Regions from separate parts of the Sphingomonas sp. P3_C6 genome, predicted to be linked through region 1. Evidence: predicted binding sites of a transcription regulator. Region 1 holds the regulator's gene; the other holds the start of a gene.
The links. The regulator LexA, encoded in region 1, represses DNA repair genes until DNA is damaged. The targets are predictions, from matches to a motif close to GTTCCNCNCTTGTTCT.
Positions count from the first base shown of each region.

Region 2: the regulator LexA is predicted to act here: its motif matches at 1,088-1,103, upstream of AC1DT7_RS13160 (DUF6771 family protein).

Region 1 covers NZ_JBFUHB010000018.1:478-19,506, reverse strand. The annotation lists gene AC1DT7_RS16440 (outer membrane protein assembly factor BamB family protein) at 1-698, shown strand, start outside; gene der (ribosome biogenesis GTPase Der) at 771-2,138, shown strand; gene AC1DT7_RS16430 (Hpt domain-containing protein) at 2,291-2,701, shown strand; gene AC1DT7_RS16425 (coiled-coil domain-containing protein) at 2,698-5,004, opposite strand; gene AC1DT7_RS16420 (Hpt domain-containing protein) at 5,087-5,380, shown strand; gene AC1DT7_RS16415 (hypothetical protein) at 5,428-6,591, shown strand; gene AC1DT7_RS16410 (DUF2336 domain-containing protein) at 6,627-7,736, shown strand; gene AC1DT7_RS16405 (sensor histidine kinase) at 7,733-9,112, shown strand; gene AC1DT7_RS16400 (alpha/beta fold hydrolase) at 9,165-10,145, opposite strand; gene AC1DT7_RS16395 (hypothetical protein) at 10,526-10,711, opposite strand; gene AC1DT7_RS16390 (citrate synthase) at 10,711-11,994, opposite strand; gene gltX (glutamate--tRNA ligase) at 12,016-13,461, opposite strand; partial or broken gene AC1DT7_RS16380 (ComEC/Rec2 family competence protein) at 13,541-15,730, shown strand; gene lexA (transcriptional repressor LexA) at 15,702-16,400, opposite strand; gene AC1DT7_RS16370 (molybdopterin molybdotransferase MoeA) at 16,457-17,656, opposite strand; gene AC1DT7_RS16365 (amidohydrolase family protein) at 17,766-19,029, shown strand, end outside.
Region 2 covers NZ_JBFUHB010000012.1:20,863-23,026, forward strand. The annotation lists gene AC1DT7_RS13150 (hypothetical protein) at 82-309, shown strand; gene AC1DT7_RS13155 (GFA family protein) at 372-788, opposite strand; gene AC1DT7_RS13160 (DUF6771 family protein) at 873-1,076, opposite strand; gene AC1DT7_RS13165 (hypothetical protein) at 1,184-1,444, opposite strand; gene AC1DT7_RS13170 (EF-hand domain-containing protein) at 1,545-2,051, opposite strand.

The sequences.
Region 1 (19,029 bases):
ACAACCAGCTCTTCGCGCTGTCCAAGGCAAATGGCTCGGTCGTCTGGACCCAGTCCGGCTCGCTCGAAACGCAGGGCGTGTTCGGCGTCGCGGCGCCGGCGGTTGGCCAGGGCACGGTGATCGCCGGTTTCTCCTCGGGTGAACTCAACGCCTATCGGTACGAAAATGGCCGCACCTTGTGGCAGGACGCGCTGTCGCGCTCCAGCATCTCGACATCGGTTTCCTCGCTCGCCGATATCGACGCGTCGCCGGTCATCGACCGCGGTCTCGTGTTCGCGGTCGGCCAGGGCGGTCGCATGGTCGCGCTCGAGATCGTGTCCGGCCAGCGTATCTGGGAACAGAATTTCGCCGGCATCTCGACCCCCTGGGTCGCGGGCGAATGGCTGTTCCTCGTCACGGACGACGCCCGTCTCGTCTGTCTTGCCCGCGCGACCGGCAAGGTGCGGTGGATCCAGCAGCTCCGCCATTATGGCAGCGAGAAGAAGAAAAAGAACCCGATCACCTGGTATGGCCCGGTGCTCGCGGGCAACCGCCTGATCCTGACGAACTCGCGTGGCGAGATCGTCTTCGCATCGCCCGATACCGGGGAGGTCGGTAATACGATCGAGGAAGGCAAGTCGTACAGCCTGCCGCCGATCGTCGCCAATTCGACCCTGTATGTGCTCGACCAGAAGGGTCGGATATCGGCCTATCGCTGATCGATATGCCTGCTTTGTCACCCCGACACGACTCCGGGGTGACGAATGCTGCTCGGCAGGCTAAGGCGCGCCATGCCCAATCTTCCCGTGGTCGCGATCATCGGCCGGCCCAACGTCGGCAAATCGACTCTGTTCAACCGCCTTGTCGGCAAGAAACTCGCGCTGGTCGACGACCGGCCCGGTGTCACGCGCGACCGTCGCGAAGGCGATGCAACGCTGGTCGGCATGGAATTCCGCGTCATCGACACCGCTGGCTATGAGGATCAGGACGCCGCCTCGCTGCCCGGTCGGATGCGCGCCCAGACCGAGGCCGCCGTCGCCCAGGCCGATGTCGCGCTGTTCCTGATCGATGCCCGGGTCGGTCTCGTCCCGCTTGAGGAGGAGATCGCTCGCTGGCTTCGCGGATCGAAGACGCCGGTCATCCTGGTCGCCAACAAGGCCGAAGGCCGCGCCGGCGAGAGCGGCATCCTAGAATCGTTGTCCCTTGGCTTCGGCGACCCGGTCGCACTGTCGGCCGAGCATGGCGAGGGAATGGTTGAGCTCTTCGAGGCGCTGCTTCCTCACATAGAGAAGGACGAAGAGGCCGAGGCGGTCGAGGAAGACGAGGACAGCCTCGACGCCCCGCTCAAGCTGGCGATCATCGGCCGCCCCAATGCGGGCAAATCGACCCTGATCAACCGCATGCTCGGCGAGGAGCGGCTGATCACTGGCCCCGAAGCAGGGATCACGCGCGATTCGATCGCGATCGACTGGACCTGGCACGATGAGGAGGGCGAGCCGCGCGCGGTCCGGCTGATCGACACCGCGGGCATGCGCAAGCGCGCCAATGTGCAGGACAAGCTGGAGAAGCTCTCGGTTGCCGACGCGCTCCACGCGATCGACTTCGCCGAGGTTGTCGTCCTACTGCTGGACGCCACCCGCGGACTCGAGGCGCAGGACCTGCGCATCGCCGATGCGGCCCTGCAGGAAGGCCGAGCGCTGGTCGTAGCGATCAACAAATGGGATGTGGCGGAGAATGCCAGCAGCCTGTTCAACGGTATCCGTGGCGCGCTGGAAGAGGGACTCTCGCAGGTTAAGGGCATCCCGGTGCTCACCGTCTCGGCAGCGACGGGCAAAGGCATCGACACGCTTCTCAAGGTCGCCTTCGAGACGCGCGAGGCATGGTCGCGCCGGGTCGGCACGGGCGAGCTCAATCGCTGGTTCGAAAAGGCGGTCGAGGCCAACCCGCCGCCCGCGCCGGGCGGCAAGCGCATCAAGCTGCGCTATCTCACCCAGGCGAAAACCCGTCCGCCGGGCTTCGTGCTGTTCGGCACCCGGGTCGATCAGCTGCCGATGAGCTATCAGCGCTACTTGATCAACGGCATCCGCCGCGATCTCGGCTTTGGTGCCGTGCCGGTGCGCCTTACCCTGCGCGCACCGAAAAATCCGTTCGATAAGTAAAAAACGGCTCCGCGACCAAAACTGGATTAAACGAGCATTCACCGATCATCCGGTCGATTAGGCACTGATACGTCAACTCATCCTTTACCCCGTTAACTTATAAGCAGGGTATATCCTTCGCGGTCTTGGTGACCCCGAAGTGGGAGATTACGGTGTCATTCGAAGATCGCGGCCTGATCGACTGGACGGTGTTTTCGCAAGCTCGCACCGAACTGGGGGCAGGCTTTGTGCGTATCCTGGGATATTTCCGGGAAGACGGCGTAAAGTCTGTCGCGGCGATTGAGACTGCCATGCGGGCGCTCAACGCAGCTGCCATGGTGCTGCCGGCGCACACGCTGAAGGGCGAGGCCCGCCAGTTCGGTGCCGAACCGCTCGGCGCGGTTGCCGAGAAGATCGAGACTATCGCGCGCGACTGTGTCGAGAATCGAGATACGCCGGATGAGGCGCTCGAATGGGTCGTCGAACTCCGTCCGCTGTTCGACAAGACGCTCGAGATGCTCGAGCGCGAATCGAACCCGCTGGTCGAGCGCGGACCTACATTCGGCCGCCGCGCGCTGAGCTAACTCCTCAGGCGCTCGATCGCCTGGGCGAGCGCGACGTAGAGCTTGCCCATATCCGACGACAACAAGGTAACCCCGAGCGGCGACCCATCGCGTTGCGCCAGGATCGTGCGCAGCATCGCCTCGAAATCGTGGATGTAGCGATTGACCTGCTCGCGGAAGGCATCGTCGTCGTCGTACAGCCGGGCGATCTCGCGCGCTTCACCGGCGTCGATCAGCCGGACCGCGCGCCGGGTGAACACACCGCGATCCCCCTTGAGATAGGCAGACCAGGCGCTGTCCGAGACTTCTGTCGAGAAGGACTTGGTGATGTCGATCGACGCGGAATTAAGCGCTTCGATCAGCAGCGAGACGCGGCGGGCGAAGCTGTCCTTGTCGGCATTCTCGCGCTCGGCACGGGCTCCCTCGATCCGGCTCTCCACCGCGGCAGTCGAATCGGCGATGGCGAGCATCTGCCGGGTCAGCCGTTCGGAGGTGCGCTGTGCCGCCTCGGCTGCGGCATCGCCTGCATCGATGATCGAGGCGATCTTATGTTCAAGCGCGACCGATGATGCACGTCGCATCGCCTCGGCACTGGCATTCTCCAGTGCCAGCGCCGCCTCCGGAATGACGGCCGCGAGCGTCTCGCGGGCCCGGTCGGCAGCGGCGCTTGCCGTGTCGCGAACCCGGAGCAGTGCTTCGACCAGGCGGGGCGCTGCTTCCTCGGCGAAGCGGTGCGTGCGGCCGATCGTTTCCTCGACCATCTCGCCCAGTGCATCGGCCTTGGTGCGGCCGCTGTTGAGCGTCTCGATCAGCTTGCTCGACAGCTTGTCGAGCGTGTCGCGCTGGCCGGCAATGACATGAGCGATCGCCTCGATCGCGTCGTGCGTGCTTTCCGCGGCGGTGACGAGGGCAAGCAGTTCCGGTTTCGCATCGCCGACCACCTGCCGGCTGTCGGCGATGCGGGCGTCGAGTCGGGCCAGGGCATCGGGCAGCGTCTCGTCGATCTCGCGTGCGGCGGCGTCGAGCGCGAGCAGCAGCCTTTCGGTCGTGTCGATCGCGGTGGTCGCGATGGCGTCGCCGGTCTTCAACGCCTCCGTCATCGCGTCCGCCGACCCGCCAAGCGCGCTGATCGACGCCGCAAGGGTCTGGGTACGGTCGATGCCCTGGGCATGAAGCGCGTCGAGCTGGCGCGATACCCGGGTAAGGCCGGTGTCGAGTTCGCCGATCACCATCTCGCTCGCGACTCGCTGCTCTCCGAGCCGCGCGGCGATCCGGTCGATGATCACCTCGATCGCGCCGATACGCGTGGCGAGAGCTTCCGCGCTGTCGCGGCTGACGCTGTCGAGCGCAGCCTGGTTGGTGCCGAGCATCGCCAGCATGGCCTCGCCCTGGGCGGCAATGCCTTTGCGGGCCTCGTCTACCGCATTGGCGGTGCGGCCGAGCAGACCATCGACGGCGGCCGACATTTCGCCGGTGACCGATTCGAGTCGCGTTCCGGCGGTCTCGCTGGTTGCTTCCATGCGCGTGATATGCGCGGCGAGCCGCTGGGCAGCGCCGCCCGCGACCGAATCCGCTTCACGTCCGCGCTCGGCGAGAGCGACGATCTGGGCGTCGAGCGCGCTGGCATGCTGGCCGGCGGAGATCCCGGTTTCATGGAGCAGCCGGGCCAGAGCCTCAGTTTCACGATGGGCCTTCGGTAATGTGGCGATCAGGACGCCGAGGTTGTTTTGCGTCGCGGCTGCTGCGGTCGCGAGCTGCTGGGCGCGCTCATCGGCGAGGTCGATCTGTTCCGCGACACCGTTGCCGATCTGGGCCAGCTTCGCCACTGCACCGTCGCCCATTGCCAGCAGGCTGGCGGTTTGTTCGGCGAGGTTGGCGCGGTTGGTCTCTATCGCCTGCGACAGGGCAGCGACCGTGCGTTCGAGGCTGGCCGCTTCGGCGCGCATGGCGCGGGCGGTGCGGCCGAAACGCTGCGCCTCGGCGGTGCTGGTGCGCAGGGCAAGCAGCATCAGGATGCCGATCAGGGCGGGGGGCACACACAGGGCAGCGATGAAACCGGTGAGTTCGATCGGCAGGGCGCGTTGCAGGCTCGGCCAGGCGAACCAGAGCATGCCGGCGATCCAGCCGAGCGATACCAGCACGCCGAAGGCGGGGATGACCCAGCGACCGCGCTGTGGCTCGGGCTCGTCGTCATCATAGTCTTCGATCGCCTGGCGAAGCTCGATCGGCTCCGCCTCGGCAGAGGACGGCATGGAGACATTCTCGTCAGGCGTAGCGCTGCCGCTACCCGGCCGAAGATCGATGATGCGCGAACCCCCGTTCATATCAGCTGTTTACCATGATTTCGGCCTGCGTGAAGCGAATAGCGAAACCTTGTCTTAAGTGCTGCCCTGTAGAAATACAGGCATGGCCTATGATCCTGGTGCAATCGATGCGACTCTGGCGGCGGCGGTGGGCGACGAGCCTCAGCTTATCGCAGAGCTGCGTGAAGCCTTTCTCGACGGCGTGCGACGCGGCCTCGACAATCTCGAGCGTGCCCGCGGCGCAGACGAATGGCGCAGCTCTGCCGCGCGTCTCAAGGGCCTCGCCGCGAGCTTCGGGGCGATCCGCCTGATGGCGATCGCGTCCGAGGCGGCCGATGCAGTGCCGCAGGATGTGAACCTGCTTCGCCGCCTGCGCCGGGCGGCCGAACGCCTCTGATCACAGACACCTTTGCCATTGGCGGTCGTTCCGCCTAACAGCCCAGCATGTTGGCCGGGCTGATTTTCGCGACCGAGGATGCCGATGACCGGCCCGGTACGCTTGCCGCGACCCTGCCGTTCGGCGGGCTGACCCTTATCGAGTTCCAGGCGCGACTGCTCGTAGCCGCCGGTGCGTCGCAGATCGTGCTCGTGATTGCGCGCCTGACGCCCGAGTTGCTCGGCGCGATCAACCGGATCGGACGGCGCGGCGCATCGGTCGACGCGGTGCGCACCGCAGCCGAGGCGATGGAGAAGCTGCACCCCTTGTCCCGCGTGCTGGTCGTCGCGGACGGCGTGATGACGACGGGCGACGTCGTGACGTCGCTTGCGGGCGAGAGTGCCGATGCCCTGCTCGTCACCGACGATCAGGGCGGGGGCAGCCATTTCGAGCGGGTCGGGGCGCTGACCGCGTGGGCCGGCCTGGCGTTGCTCGACCCGAAACGAATCGCCGAAGTGGCGGCGATGCCGAAGGACTATGATTTCCAGTCGACCCTGTTGCGGGTCGCGGCACAGGCTGGCCCGGCACAGGTTCGCCTGCCGGCTGGTGCGGCTGGCGGGGCGCACGGTATCGAACGCGATTCGCGCCGGCTGGCCGAGCGGGGCAAGGCGATCCTGTCGGCGCTCGCGCCCGTCCCGACGCCCTGGGCCGACCGGTTCGTGCTGGCGCCGCTCGCACGCCTTGCGCTGCCGCATCTGGTCGGGCGGAGCGTTCCGAGCATCGCGGTCACGGCGCTTGGCTTTGTGCTGGCGTTCGCCGGGTTTGCGGCCCTGTTCTTCACCTGGCCGCTCACCGGACTGGCGCTGACGATCCTCGCCCTGGCGGGGTTTACGGTCGGCAGCACCGCTTCGGCCCTGCGGGACGAGACGATCGAGCTCCGTATCCAGCACGGGGCGATGCTGGCGGTATCGGCCTTGGCGGCACTTCTGCTCGGGCGGGATTCGACCGCAGGCCTGATCGCCGCAGGTGGCGCGATCCTGGCGGCGGGGCTGGTCGAACGGGCGGGCAATGTCCGAATCCGCCGGCGCTGGTGGGCGAGCCCGGCCGCCTATCCGATGGTGATGCTGCCGTTTATCGCCCTGGGACAGCCGCTTGCGGCGCTGGTCGCGGCAGGACTCTACGCTTTTACGACACTTGGCGCCGCCATTGAGGCGTTTCGCGAAAAGCCTTAGGCTCGTCTTAACGACAAATCTCGTAGCAGAGGCGCATGTCGAGCGATGTTGGCGACATGGATGATGGCACCCGATGGGGAGTCGGCCGGCTGCTCGCTTGCGCGGCGGCAGCGGACCTGTGTGCCGACGAGAGGCTGGCGGTCACCATCGACGATTTTTTCCTGCCCGCCGAATCACGGCTCGACGAACGCTCGCGATCGGCGCTGGCGGGAGCGCTTGGCGGCCTCGTCGCCGCCGTCGAGAGCGCGATCAGCCAGCATGCAGCCCGCCTGCTCGCCGCCCGCGACTCACCTTTTCTGGCCGAGGCACTGGCGAGCAGCGGACCAGTGGTCCTGCGCCGGCTTGCCTCGTCCCGGCTGTTGCGGGATGGTGAACTGATGCGCGAACTGGTCGGCCGTGCCCGTCAGGAAGTGCTGACCGAGGCACTGCCTGTCGTCGCGCCGGAAGATCCCGACCGTGCGAGCTTGCTGGCGCGGCTGATCCAGAACCCTGACACCGTGGTCGCCGCCGCCGCCATGGCGTTACTCGCCGCCGAGAATCGCCGCCACGGCGATCCGGACACGGTGGCGAGAACCGACCTTCCGGCCGAACTTCATCATCGCCTGACCTGGTGGACCGCGGCTGCGCTCCGCGAGCATTTCATCGAGATGGCGGACGACAGCCTGCCCGTGTTCGACCGGGCACTGATCGACGCGGCAATGCGCAGCATCGGATCGCATGACGAAGGGGACCGACCCGAGGCGGTGGCGATGCGCCTCGCCGCCGCACTCGACGCGCGTGCCGACGAACTCGCGCCGCTGCTGGTGGAGACGCTGGCGGATCGGCGCCTGTCGCTGTTCGTCGCACTGATCGGCCATGCGCTGGGCCTGGAGTATGCCGACGCACGCGAGATCGTGCTCGAGCCTTCCGGCGATCGCCTGTGGCTTGTCCTGCGCGCGCTCGAGCTCGATCGTGAATCGATCGCCCGGATCGGGCTGGCATTGAGCGAAGCCGACCCGCGCCGGGACCTCGACAGCTTCGCCGAGGCGCTCGACGATATAGCCGCCACCCCGGCTGAAGATGCGCGTGCCGCACTCGCCCCGCTGTTGCTGCATCCGGATTATCGCAGCGCCATGCTTGCCCTGGCCCGAGGTTCACGGGCATGAACGTGACCGATCCGATGCTGCCTCCGGTGCGCGGGCTGGTCGATCGTTCCGGCCGGCTGGTCGAGGCCGACCAGCGGCTGATGGATCTCAACATCCGTGCGGGCGGCGGGATCGGTCAGCCGATCGCGATCCCGCAGATCGCGACACTGACCCGGCTCGCGCAGCGCCTTGGTATCCTCGTCTCGCGCGGCGTGGTCGCGGCTGATGGCGATGACGATGTCGAATTATGGGTGCGTGCCGAGCCGGAAACCCGCGGCGTTCGCCTGATGATCACCGGCTGGCGCAGCCGCTCCGCCTGGCACCCCGAGGCGACGCTGGGCGAACGCGAAGGCGATTTCCTGCGCAGCGCGGGCGACTGGTCATGGGAGACGGATTCGGCGCTGCGTCTCACCTTCCTGTCGATCAGCGCCGGCGCCAGGCATGGCTTCGATTCGGCGGCGATGCTCGGCCAGCCACTGACCCGCCTGTTCTCGCTGGGCGAAGACAATGAAGGATCGTTCCCGATCCTGGGCGGCCTTGCCATGCACCAGCGCTTCGACGGGCAGAGCGCGACGATCAGGGCGACCGGTCATCCGGTTCGCCTGTCAGCGACGCCACGCACCGATGCGGGTGGCGCCTTTGCGGGCTTTGTCGGCGCGGTGCACATGATCGACGAGACGCCAGCCGTCGCCCCGAAACAGCCCCAGGCGAGTCCGGAAAACCTCACCGATGTCTTTGCCGCGCGGCTCGACCAGGCATTGCGCAGCCCGCTTGGCCGGATCATCGCCAATGCCGACAGCATCAACGCCCAGTCGGAAGGGCCGCTGCGCCAGGATTATGCCGACTATGCTGCCGATATCGCGAGCGCCGGACGGCACCTGATGGGCTTGGTCGACGATCTCGTCGACCTCCAGGCGATCGAGCGTGCCGATTTCATCGTTGCAAAGGAGCCGCTCGACCTTGCCGATGTCGCGCGGCGCGCGGCCGGGCTGCTTGGCGTGCGCGCATCGGAGGCGCAGGTGCGGATCGACAAGCCGGCGCCGCTCGACGTGCTGCCCGCGACCGGTGAATTCCGCCGCGCGCTCCAGGTGCTGGTCAATCTGATTGGCAATGCGGTGCGCTATTCGCCGCGCGACGGCATGGTGTGGATCCGCGCCGAACGCGAGAACGGTGTCACCGCGGTGATCGTGGCGGATCAGGGCAAGGGCATCGCGCTCGAGGATCAGGCCCGCATCTTCGAGAAGTTCGAACGTGTCGATCCGCGCGAGCCGGGCGGCAGCGGTCTTGGGCTTTATATCGCGCGCAAGCTTGCGCGCGCGATGGGCGGTGACGTTACGGTCGACAGCGCGCCAGGGCAGGGCGCCCGGTTCGTGTTCACTTTGCCCTATCGGGAATAGTACCGCCGTCTGGCGCCGGCCCGCCGCCGAAACTGTGCGGATAATCCCCGGATCATCGGCCGATTGGATGATTCCCACGCAGTTGATCCACGACGGAACGAACCTGTTCACTGACAAGGTCGGGATTCTCTTCCGCGACAGGATGATGATTGTCCTTCGCGACGACGATCCTGCCGTTGGCCGAGAGGGATGCCAGCTTCGCTTGGGCCGCGGGCCATTCCGCTTCATATTTTTCCGGAATGCCCATTCCGCCCGTTTTGCCGTGCCGGATAACCACCAGCGGCCGGTTTCCGAACAGTCCCGGGACCAGCTTCGGACGGTCGGCCTCTCCAGTCAGCTCCCAACGATCGATCGCGTCACGCGTGTAGCTCGGCATTTGTTTAGACCAGACCGCGTCAAACTGGCCTCGTGTCTTCGGCGGCAGGGCATCGACCCAATCAGGCACCGCCAAGGGGAGCAGGATGCGTATAAAACCCAGATGCCAACCCGCCTGATATAGCGGATCCATCAGGCGCATTGACGTGAACTCGTCCGGACTGCCGCGAAACCACAGATCGGGTTCCGATCCGTCCACCATCACCATTCCTCCGACTGTCCCGGGCGAGCGGATGAAGAGCGCCAGCGCGATCAGGTTGCCACCCGACTCCGGCACCAAGATCAAGGGAGCATCAGCGTGGATTCTGGTTATTATTTGCCGCAGATCGCTGACCTGATCCGGCAGGCTCATCGGCCTGGCAGGCGCGTCGCTCCAGCCGAGGCCCGCGCGATCATAACTGCACGCCCTGGTGAATTTGGATATCCGGTCCTGCGCCGCATACATCGTCACCGACGGTGTGCCATCGCCGGAGATCAGCAGGACCGCAGGCGTCCCTTGCCCGACGCACCACAGATGGAGCCTGTGATCGCCAACCGATACGAGGCGGCCGGGATGAGGAAATAACTGACTGTCGCGGCGTTCCGCCCAGAATTCATAGGCGGACCCGGCAAGGACAACGCAACACAGGGCGATCGCTAAACGCGCTACAGTCTTCATGCTGCCTCTGGAACAAGGGAAACATGAGCGTTTCTCACAGGATCATAGGGCGGCACGATGGCCGATTCTGGCCGGTATCGTGTACGGGCCGAATTCCCTGTTCCGGGCGATTAACAGGGAAAATAACAGGGAATTTTTATTTTGCGTTGAATTCAGGAGGTCTTGCTCCAGAATTATTGTTATAACAACGCTCTATGGTGTACTTCCCTGTTATTCGGAACAGGGAATTGTCGCCCCGTAACAGGGAATTTCTGCTCGAACATGCAATCGGTCGCCGGCGATGAGAAGGAGCAGGACGATGCACCAATGATGCTCCGTACAGCCTTATCCTGCAGTAACCTTGCGGTCATTTGAATCGATCCGCCGAGTAGCGGGATCGATCAGCGGCGTCCGATCCGGATGATGACGATGCCGACGACCGCCAGCAATGCGCCCCAGAGGGCCCAGATGCGCTGGTCGATCATAAAGCTGGACGCCGGCCACTGGATGTAGCCGGTGCCCTGGCCGATCCACAGCAGCCCCATCAGCAGCACCAGGATGCCGAAGATGGTGACTGCCGCGCGCATCAGCGCTTGTCGACCGGCTGGTAATCGCGCTGCGTCGGCCCGGTATAGAGCTGGCGCGGGCGACCGATCTTCTGTGCGGGATCCGAGATCATCTCGTTCCACTGAGCGACCCAGCCGACGGTGCGGGCAAGGGCGAACAGCGCGGTGAACATCGTCGTCGGGAAGCCGATCGCCGACAGGATCACGCCCGAATAGAAATCGACGTTCGGGAACAGCTTCTTTTCGATGAAGTACGGATCGTTGAGCGCCATTTCCTCGAGGTGGAGGGCCACATCGAACACTGGATCGTTGACGCCCAGCGCGCCAAGCACTTCACGTACGGTCTGCTGCATCACGGTCGCGCGCGGATCGTAGTTCTTATAGACGCGGTGGCCGAAGCCCATCAGGCGGAACGGATCGTTCTTGTCCTTGGCGCGCTCGATATAATGCGGGATGCGATCGACGGTGCCGATCTCGCGCAGCATGTTGAGCGCCGCTTCGTTGGCGCCGCCATGCGCCGGGCCCCACAGGCAGGCGATGCCGGCCGCGATGCAGGCGAACGGGTTCGCGCCCGAAGAGCCTGCGAGACGGACGGTCGAGGTCGACGCGTTCTGCTCATGGTCGGCGTGCAGGATGAAGATGCGGTCGAGCGCCTTTTCCACCACCGGGTTCACGACATAAGGCTCGGCGGGGACGCCGAACGTCATGCGCAGGAAGTTGCCGGTGTAGGACAGGCTGTTGTCAGGGTAGAGGAAGGGCTGACCGACCGAATATTTGTACGCCATCGCCGCGATCGTCGGCATCTTCGCGATCAGCCGGTGGCTGGCGATCATGCGCTGGTGCGGGTCGGTGATATCGGCGGAATCGTGGTAGAACGCCGACAGGGCGCCGACGATGCCGCACATGATCGCCATCGGATGCGCGTCGCGACGGAAGCCGCGATAGAAGGTCGCGAGCTGCTCGTGCAGCATGGTGTGGCGGGTGATGGTGTAGGTGAAGTGGTTCAGCTCGTCCTTGGACGGAAGCTCGCCGTTCAGGAGGAGATAGGACACTTCCATGAAGCTCGACTGTTCGGCGAGCTGACCGATCGGATAGCCGCGGTGGAGCAGCACACCCTCGTCACCGTCGATATAGGTCAGCGCGGATTCGCAGCTTGCCGTCGAGGTGAAGCCGGGATCGTAGGTGAACATGCCCGTGTCGGCGTAGAGCTTACGGATGTCGATGACCTGGGGGCCAACGCTGCCGTCCATCACCGCATAGTCATGATTCCCGATATTGATACGCGATGTCGCGGTGTCGGTCATCGATCAGTCCTTTCTCGAACCCTAGGCAGCCATCCGGTCGGCGATGCGGCCCAGGCTCTCCTCGCGCCCGAGCAGCTCGAGCACGTCGAAAATCCCGGGTGACGTTTTGCGCCCGGTAAGTGCAGCCCGCAACGGCTGTGCCACCTGGCCAAGCTTCACACCCGCATCCTCCGCGACCCGGCGGACCGCGTCTTCGAGAGCCTCTGCATCCCAGTTGGCAACCGCGTCAAGAGCGGCATGCAGGCGCCCCAGCAGTGCAGGTGCGTCGCCGGAGACGAGCAATGCTGCATCGCCGTCCATTTCCAGAGGGCGAGTGCGAAAAAGAAAGGCCGCGCCGGACGTAAGCTCGTTGAGATTGGCCGCGCGCGGCTTGAGCGATTCCATGCTGCGCTGAAGCAATTCGGCCTGCGATTCGCTGATTTCTAAACCGAGTCGCGGGGCCACAAGCTCCGCCAGACGGGCATTGTCTGCACCGCGAATATAATGCCCGTTCAGGTTCTCGATCTTCTTCAGATCGAACCTACTTGGTGATTTTCCAACGTCGGCCAGGTCGAACCATTCGGTCGCCTGCTCACGGCTGATGATCTCATCATCCCCGTGGCCCCAGCCGAGACGGAGCAGATAATTGCTCAGCGCCTCGGGCAGGATGCCGAGTTCGTCGCGATAATATTCGACGCCGACAGCGCCGTGGCGCTTCGACATCTTGCCGCCGTCGCTGCCATGGATCATGGGGATATGGGCGTAGACCGGCTCCGGCCAGCCCATTGCCTTGATGATCGGCAACTGCCGGAAGGCATTGTTGAGATGGTCGTCGCCGCGGATGACGTGAGTTACGCCCATGTCGTGATCATCGACCACCACCGCGAGCATATAGGTCGGCGTGCCGTCGGACCGCAGCAGGACGAGATCGTCGATCTCTTCATTCTGCACGGTGACCGAGCCCTGGACCTGGTCGACGATTGTCGTCGCGCCTTCCTTCGGCGCCTTCAGCCGGACGACGAACGGCACGCCCTCGGGCGCCTCGGAAGGGGCGCGATCACGCCAGCGGCCGTCATAGCGCATCGGCTTGCCGGCAGCCTTCTGGCTTTCGCGCAGCGCGGTCAGCTCGTCGGGCGTGGCGTAGCAACGATACGCATTGCCTTGCTCGACCATCTGATAGGCGACCTCGGCATGACGCTTGGCGCGCTCGAACTGGAATACGGTATCACCGTCCCAGTCGAGGGCGAGCCACTTCATCGAGCTGATGATCGCGTCGATCGCCGGCTGGGTCGAGCGGGCCCGATCGGTATCCTCGATGCGCAGCAGGAACTTGCCGCCGTGATGGCGCGCGAACAGCCAGTTGAACAGCGCAGTGCGTGCGCCGCCAATATGCAGATAACCGGTGGGTGACGGCGCGAAGCGAGTCACCACTGCGGACGTGTCGGGCGTGCCGGTATCGGCCGCCGCGGTATCAGACCTTGCGCCCAAACGCGCTTGCTCCCAGACATGAAAATCGATGGCCAGTACAGCCGCCGAGGCCCCTAGCACGCGACCCCGTAGGCTTCAAATGGCGGCCGTTGGACACGTGCGCAAGGTGAAGGCGGCAATAGAGCTCTGGCTCGAGGCCGAACGCGACCAGCTTTTCCTCTGGGTGCCCGTCTCGTTCGGGGCGGGCATCACCGCCTGGTTCGTGCTGCCCGACCCTTCCTGGTGGTCGACGGCGCTGCTTTCTCTTGCGGGCGTGGCGCTGCTCGCGATCGCCATTGGGCGCGGCGGACGGGCAGGGCGTGTGGTGGCCGTAGGGGCGCTGCTCGCCGCCACCGGCCTCGCGCTGATCTGGTGGAGAGCGGCGAGCTCCGACGCGCAGGTACTGGCCCGGCCGGTGATCGCGACCTTCGAGGCACAGGTCGAGCGGGTCGAGCCGTTGCCGTCGCGGGATCTGGTAAGGCTCCGGCTGACGCCGGTCCGCGTCGTTGCCGTGCCCGCGCGACCGGTCCGGAAGGGCGAACGGCGCAGCGGCAAACAGGATGGACGCAAGCGGGAACTGCCGACGCTGCCCAAGCATGTCCGCGTCAATCTGGCCGAGGCGGATGTGCCGGGAGGGCTGTCGCGAGGCGCGACGATCAGGCTTGGGGCCCGGCTGATGCCGCCGCCCCAGCCGGCGGTGCCGGGGGCTTATGACTATGCCCGTGTTGCCTGGTTCGACGGGATCGGCGGCACCGGGCGCGGGTTCGGGCCTGTCACCATCGTCAGACCCGGAGCGTCGGGCGCGAGCGGCCTGCGGGAAAGGCTGTCGAAACATATCCAGGCGAGCGCGCCGGGTGGCGCCGGCGCCATCGCGGCGGCGCTGGCGACGGGGGACCAGGGCGGCATCTCGGAAGAGGATGCCGAGGCGATGCGGCGCTCCGGGCTTGCCCATCTGCTGTCGGTCAGCGGGTTGCATATCACCGCAGTGGTCGGCGCGGTCATGCTGCTGGTATTGCGCCTGCTGGCGCTCAGTCCGTGGCTCGCGCTGCGCTTTCGCCTGCCATTGATCGCCGCCGGAGCGGGAGCCGTGGCGGCGATCGGCTACACCCTGCTGACCGGCGCCGAGGTGCCGACGATCCGATCCTGCGTCGCCGCCCTGCTGGTGCTGGTCGCGATGGCGATGGGGCGGGAGGCGATCACCCTCAGGCTGGTCGCGGCGGGTGCGTTCATCGTGCTACTGCTCTTTCCCGAGGCACTGGCCGGGCCGAGCTTCCAGCTCTCCTTCGCCGCGGTGGCGGCGATCGTCGCGTTGCACGAGCATCCGCGGGTGAAGGCCTGGTTCGCGCCGCGCGAGCAGGCCTGGTGGCAGAAGTTCGGACGGACCTTGCTGTCGCTGCTGCTGACCGGCGTGGTGGTCGAGCTGTCGCTGATGCCGATCGCTTTGTTCCATTTTCACAAGGCCGGCATCTATGGCGCCCTCGCCAACATCGTCGCGATCCCGCTGACCACCTTCGTCACCATGCCGCTCGAAGCGCTGGCGCTGCTGTTCGACCTTGTCGGTATCGGCGCGCCCTTGTGGTGGCTCACGGCGCGCTCACTCGACCTGCTGCTGTGGATCGCCCATGCGACCGCCAGCATACCCGGATCGATCGCGGCACTGCCTGCGATGCCGGGCGGGGCGTTCGGGCTGATGGCATTTGGCGGGCTGTGGATCGCCTTATGGCGGACACGTTGGCGACGGCTCGGTACCGTACCATTCGCGATGGGCGCTGCCTGGGCGCTGACGACGCCGGCGCCTGACCTGCTCGTCACTGGCGATGGGCGGCATGTCGCCATTCGCACGCCGCGGAGTGGGCTCGCGCTGCTGCGCGAACGGGTCGGGGATTACACGTCGGACATGCTTGCCGAGAATAGCGGCGTGGATGGCGAGCCCTTGTTCCTGTCCGATCAGCCCGAGGCTCGCTGCAGCCGCGACCTGTGTCTGGTCGAGCAAAAGGCGGGCGGTCGGACTTGGCGAATCCTCGCAACACGGAGCGCCTATCTAGTGCCGGCGGGCGAGCTGATCGCGGCGTGCGGCACTGCCGATATCGTGGTCAGCGAACGCTGGCTGCCCGACGGATGTCGCCCGCGCTGGCTACGGCTCGACCGCGACATGCTGGCGAAGACCGGCGGGGTCGCGGTGACGCTTCGCACCGGCCATGTCGCCACCGTGCTGCAGCCGGGCGACCATCACCCCTGGCGGGTGACGGCGCCGGTGCCGGTCAGACGTAGCGGCGGAGCAGGCCGGCGAGCTTACCCTGCACGCGCACCTGATGCGGGGAATAGCGCTGCGGATCATAAGCGCGGTTCGCCGGATCGAGGCGGATCATCGCGCCTTCCTTCCGGAAATATTTGAGCGTCGCCTCGCTGTCGTCGATCAGCGCCACGACGATTTCGCCGTCGCGCGCTGTGTCGGCGCGGCGGATAAGGGCATAGTCGCCGTCGAGGATGCCGGCATCGACCATCGAGTCACCCGAGACTTCGAGCGCATAATGTTCGCCGCCGCCGAGCAGTGCGGCTGGCACCGCGAGCATCGACTGGCCCTCGAACGCCTCGATCGGGACGCCGGCCGCGATCCGGCCGTGCAGCGGGATCTCGATCACGTCGTTGGCAGGCTCGGGGATCTTCTTCACATTACCGGTAGGGGCGGGGCCGGCAGGGGCAGCCGCGGCGGCAGCAACGCTCTTGCGCGCGGCGACCTCGGGTCGTTCGGGCATGCGCAGCACTTCGAGCGCACGGGCGCGGTTGGGCAGGCGGCGGATAAACTTGCGTTCCTCCAGCGCGCTGATCAGGCGGTGGACGCCCGATTTGGACTTGAGGTCGAGCGCCTCCTTCATTTCCTCGAACGAGGGCGAAACGCCGCTCGCCTCGAGCCGGTCGTTGATGAAGCAGATCAGCTCGTGCTGCTTGCGGGTAAGCATCCCAATTCCTCCGTCGGAACAGACTGGGAACGTTTATGCAATGTTCCGCCGCTCTGTCAAGCCAAGGGTAGGATTTCCACCGGCTCGCCCGCATCGAGTGCCGGCGCGTTGGGTACGCGGACGATCAGGCAGTCGGCCCGGGCGAGGGTGAGGAGCATCGAGCTGTCCTGCGTGCCGGCGGCGAAGACATGGCCGTCGCGGGTGACGGCGCGCAGATAATCCTGGCGATGATCGTTCGCGGGCAGCGCATCGCCGAGGATCGCCGTGGCTGTCCGGGGAAAGGGATCGAGCGCGCCGGCCATGGTGGCGATCAGCGGGCGAAGGAACAGAAAGGCGGTGACGAAGGCCGAGACCGGATTGCCGGGCAGGCCGAGCACGACCGTGTCGCGCAGCCGGCCGGCCATCATCGGCTTGCCGGGGCGGAGTGCGATCCGCCAGAAATCGATGCTGCCGCCCGCCGCATCGAGCGCCGGGCGGACCAGGTCATGATCGCCGACCGAGGCGCCGCCGGTGGTGACGAGGATGTCGGCGTCCACTGCGGTGAAGGCTGCTGTGATGGTGTCTAGCCGGTCGGGCAGGATGCCGAGATCGATGATGTCGACCGGCAGATCGGCGAGCTGGGCGGCAATCATTGCCCCGTTCGATTCAGGCAGCGCCGCCTCGGTCAGGGCGCTGCCGGGTGCGACGAGTTCGTCCCCGGTCGCGACGATCGCGACACGCAGCCGGCGGCATACTGGGAGGGCGCCATGCCCGCCGGTCGCCGCCACGGCGATGCGCGCCGGGGTGAGACGCTCACCCCTGGCGACGAGCAGATCGCCGGTGGAGAAGTCGAGGCCCTTGCGGCGGACGTTCCGGCCCCGGGCGCGTGGCCCTTCGCCCGACAGCGTCATCCGGTCGCCGTCACGTGCGGCCTCTTCCTGGATCAGCACGGTATCGGCGCCCTCGGGCATCGCCGCGCCGGTGAAGATCCGGACCGTCTCGCCCGCGGCGACAACGCTGGAGAACGGGCTGCCGGCGGCGCTCTCGCCGATCACGGTAAATGGGCCGGGCAGGTCGGCGAAGCGGATCGCATAGCCATCCATCGCCGACAGGTCGCTGACCGGCTGAGTCCGCACGGCCATGATATCGGCCGCTGCCCAGCGACCGGCCGCGCTGCGGATCGGCACCGTCTCGGCCTCTACCGGCACGGCAAGGGCGAACAGGCGTGCCTGGGCTTCGGCGACGGGAATCAGGGGGGAGCGGGGTGGTTGGGTCACCCGCCCTCACTATCCGGCCGGAAGGGTCGGGTCGAGAGACCGGTCGCGCTACCCAAGTCGGGCGGTGATGCTATGCTCCGGCAGAGCTTGGCAAGATGAGGGTGAGAGCATGCGGTTCCTGAGCGGTCTCGGCCTATGGGCATTGTCTTTGCTGGCATTTGTGCCGGCCGGCGCCGAAACCATCGCCTTTACCGGTGCGCGCGTGATCGACGGCACGGGCAAGGCGCCGATCGCAAATGGAGTGGTGGTCGTAACCGACGGCAAGATCGTCGCCGTCGGCACCAGGGCACGCACCCCGGTCCCTGCCGGTGCCACCCGGATCGACGTGACCGGCAAGACGATCATGCCCGGCATCGTCAATGCGCATGGCCATCTGTTCTTCGACGCCAAATCGGCCGTTCCGGCGCGCACCCAGTTGACCGATCAACTTGCGCTCTATGCCCGGTACGGCGTCACCACCGTCTATAGCCTGGGCGATGACGGGGTGGAGACGGTGAAGCTGCGCGACGAGTTGCGCACCGCGCCCTTCGGTCCCGGCATGGCCCGGCTCTATGTCTCCGGCCCGGTGCTGACCGCCAGGACCGCCGAGGAAGGCCGCGCGACCGTGACGGCCAATGCGGCACGGGGCGTCGACATCATCAAGATCCGCCTCGAAGGGCCACCCGACGCGCCGATCCGCACCCCGGCCGTCTATGGCGCGATGATCGACCAGGCGCATCTCGACAAGCTGCGTATCGCCGTCCACATGTTCACCGCCGACGAGACCAAGGGTGTGGTCGATGCCGGCGCCGATATCCTGGCCCACAGCATCCGCGATCGTGATGCAGATCCGGAACTGATCGCCGCGATCAAGGCCAACGGCGTGGGCTATATCCCGACCCTGACCCGCGATCTTTCCGTGTTCGTCTATGAATCGACGCCCGATTTCGTGAGCGATCCCTTCTTCACCAAAGAGGCCGCCTATCGCGAGCCGCTTCAGCCGCTGCTCGACCCGGAGGCGCAGGCGAAAGTGAAGGCGAGCGCCAGCGCGCAGGCGATCAAGCCGGCGCTCGAACAGGCGAAGCGTAACCTGAAGCTGCTGTCCGATGCCGGCGTCCAGATCGCCATGGGCACCGACACGGGGGCGCCGACCGGGCGCTGGCAGGGCTATTTCGAACATCTGGAGATGCAGATGATGGTCGAGGCCGGGATGACCCCGGCAAAGGTGATCTTCGCTGCAACGGGGGGCGCGGCGAAGGTGATGCGGATCGACGATATGGTGGGCACGCTGCGACCGGGCCGTCAGGCCGACCTGCTGGTGCTCGGCGCCAACCCGCTGGCCGATATCCGCAACACGCACAGCCTGGAGCAGGTCTGGATCGCAGGACGCAAGC
Region 2 (2,164 bases), on a different contig from region 1:
GGCACGATGGGTTTCGCCCGGACTGGAGAGCGGCATGACCTTTCGCTTCGACGCCCGGACATCCCAACGCGCTGACCGGCAATGACGCCGGTCGTCATGGGCTTCGGCGTCATCACAATCGCCGTGAGCGGCGCTGCCCTGATGTTGCCGCTCATCAGGAACGCCGTGGCACGATCACAAAAGCGCCGCCGGTCGAAGAAGCGAAAGAACCGCCCGCGTATCCCGCGCCAGCGCATCGACCTGTCCGCGTCGCTGCCCGGCAAGGCCGACCAAGCGACCGAACCGGACTCCACGCCGAACACCGGCTGACGCCTGAACAGCTGGTGTGGAAGCTGCCCACCGCGAGGCATCCGCTCCTGCCAAAGGACACCCTATTCCGGCATGGTGTCGAACACCGTCAGACCCGGCGGCAGGATCGCCCAGCCAGGCCGCTCTCGGTCGAACAGGGCCATGGTCGGGCGGAAGAAGGACGGATCGTCGAGCGATCCTGCGTAGATGGTATGAGACACGTCTTCGCCGACCACCCCGCCGAATACCAGGCTGCCGCACTTCGCACACCGATTGCGCACCGCCTCCCCACCGCGGAAGGCGGGAGATCGTACCTGCACCGTATCCCCACTGAAGGCGAGTGCGCGTGCCGGGAAACCCATGAACGCGACATATCCCGATCCCGATGCCCTGCGGCAATCGGCGCAGCAGCAATAACCGGCATAATCCGGCGCCGCGTCCGCCACGTAACGGACCATACCACACTGGCAACCACCGGTTATGGACGGGGTGTCGGGCATGGCCGCAATGTTATGGGCGGGGGAGATCGAGAGCAAGCCTGGCTCTTCCTGCAAGGCCTCGCACCACCGGACGCGGGCGGGCGATTAGAACCCGAGCGAGAGCTGGTTCGCGTCGTGTACCAGGGCATCGTCGTCGAGTTCTTCAAGAATCGTCCGTGCCAGCTTCTCAGCAGCACGGGCACGCAGGCGCGGATCGCGTACCGCGATTCCCAGGCGTGCCCAGGCAGGGGCCGCCAGAATGACCGGAACGATATCGGCGGGGGCGAGGTCTGGGGCGAATCGGCTCATAGTCGAAAACTAGATCAAAACAGGAACATCGCAAAGCGCCAAAAATGGTTCCATCGCCTGCCCCGCCGGTCCCTGGCGCGATATCGGCCCGTCTTATAGGTGCTGGATCAGGCGACTCCAGGCACAGGCCGCGGATCACTGCTGGTGATCGTCACATCGCGCTCACTGATCGCGATAGCAACCACCGACGAAGCGTCTTCGGGACTGGCACCCGCGAGGTCGATCCGGATCGGCGCATCGCCGAGCCGGATGCGGTTGCACTTGAGCGCCGCGAAGCAGTCGGGCAGCGAGCCATAAAGCGCGCCGCGCGCCATCGGCGCGCCAACCTGATCGATGCACTGCCAGGTCCAGGCGACCGGGGTGCGCACGCCGGGAACCCTGTACGCGCGGAATATCTGATAGAAATGCCTACCCGCCATATTGGCGGTAACATGGGTCTATTCGGATAGTTCCGAAATCGAACCGAAATCAGTTCTTTTTTTCGTTGGCGATCCGGTTCCGTTCGAGGGCGACGACTCCCTGAGCGACCAGATCGGCATGCTCCTTGCCGAAGCGGAGCATGCCCGCCCAGCGTTCGTCCGGGGTCACCACGCCGTCATGATCGGTGTCGTCCAGGTCGAATTGGCGGTCGGCACCCGCCTTTGCCTCGTCCGCAGAGATACGGCCGTCATGGTCGGTGTCATCCTGATCGATCATCGCGAGCAACAGGAGCGGCACCGGCGCCTGGGGATCGGTCGTGTGGGGCGAGCTGCCAACCCGTGCGTTCATGGCGCGCCGAATCTCCTCCTGGGTGACATAGCCGTCGAGATTCTCGTCGAGCTTCTGGTGGATCGCGAGCGCCTGCTCCTCCATCTGCGCGCGGGTGCTGTCATTCTGCCAGAACAGCCGGGCAAGATCGGGCTTTAGCGCGGGAGGCGTGGCGCTTTGAGCGGCTGCGGTGGCGGCCTGGATCAGGATCAGGGCTATTCGCAGCATCTGCATTTCCGGGCCGTTCGATCGATCCGGGGTCGCACCGGCGGCGGGCGCTTTCAAATGAATTGCACGTCATGGTGCTTGGGTCGGCGGTAGGAAAGTACGTGGCGGACCGG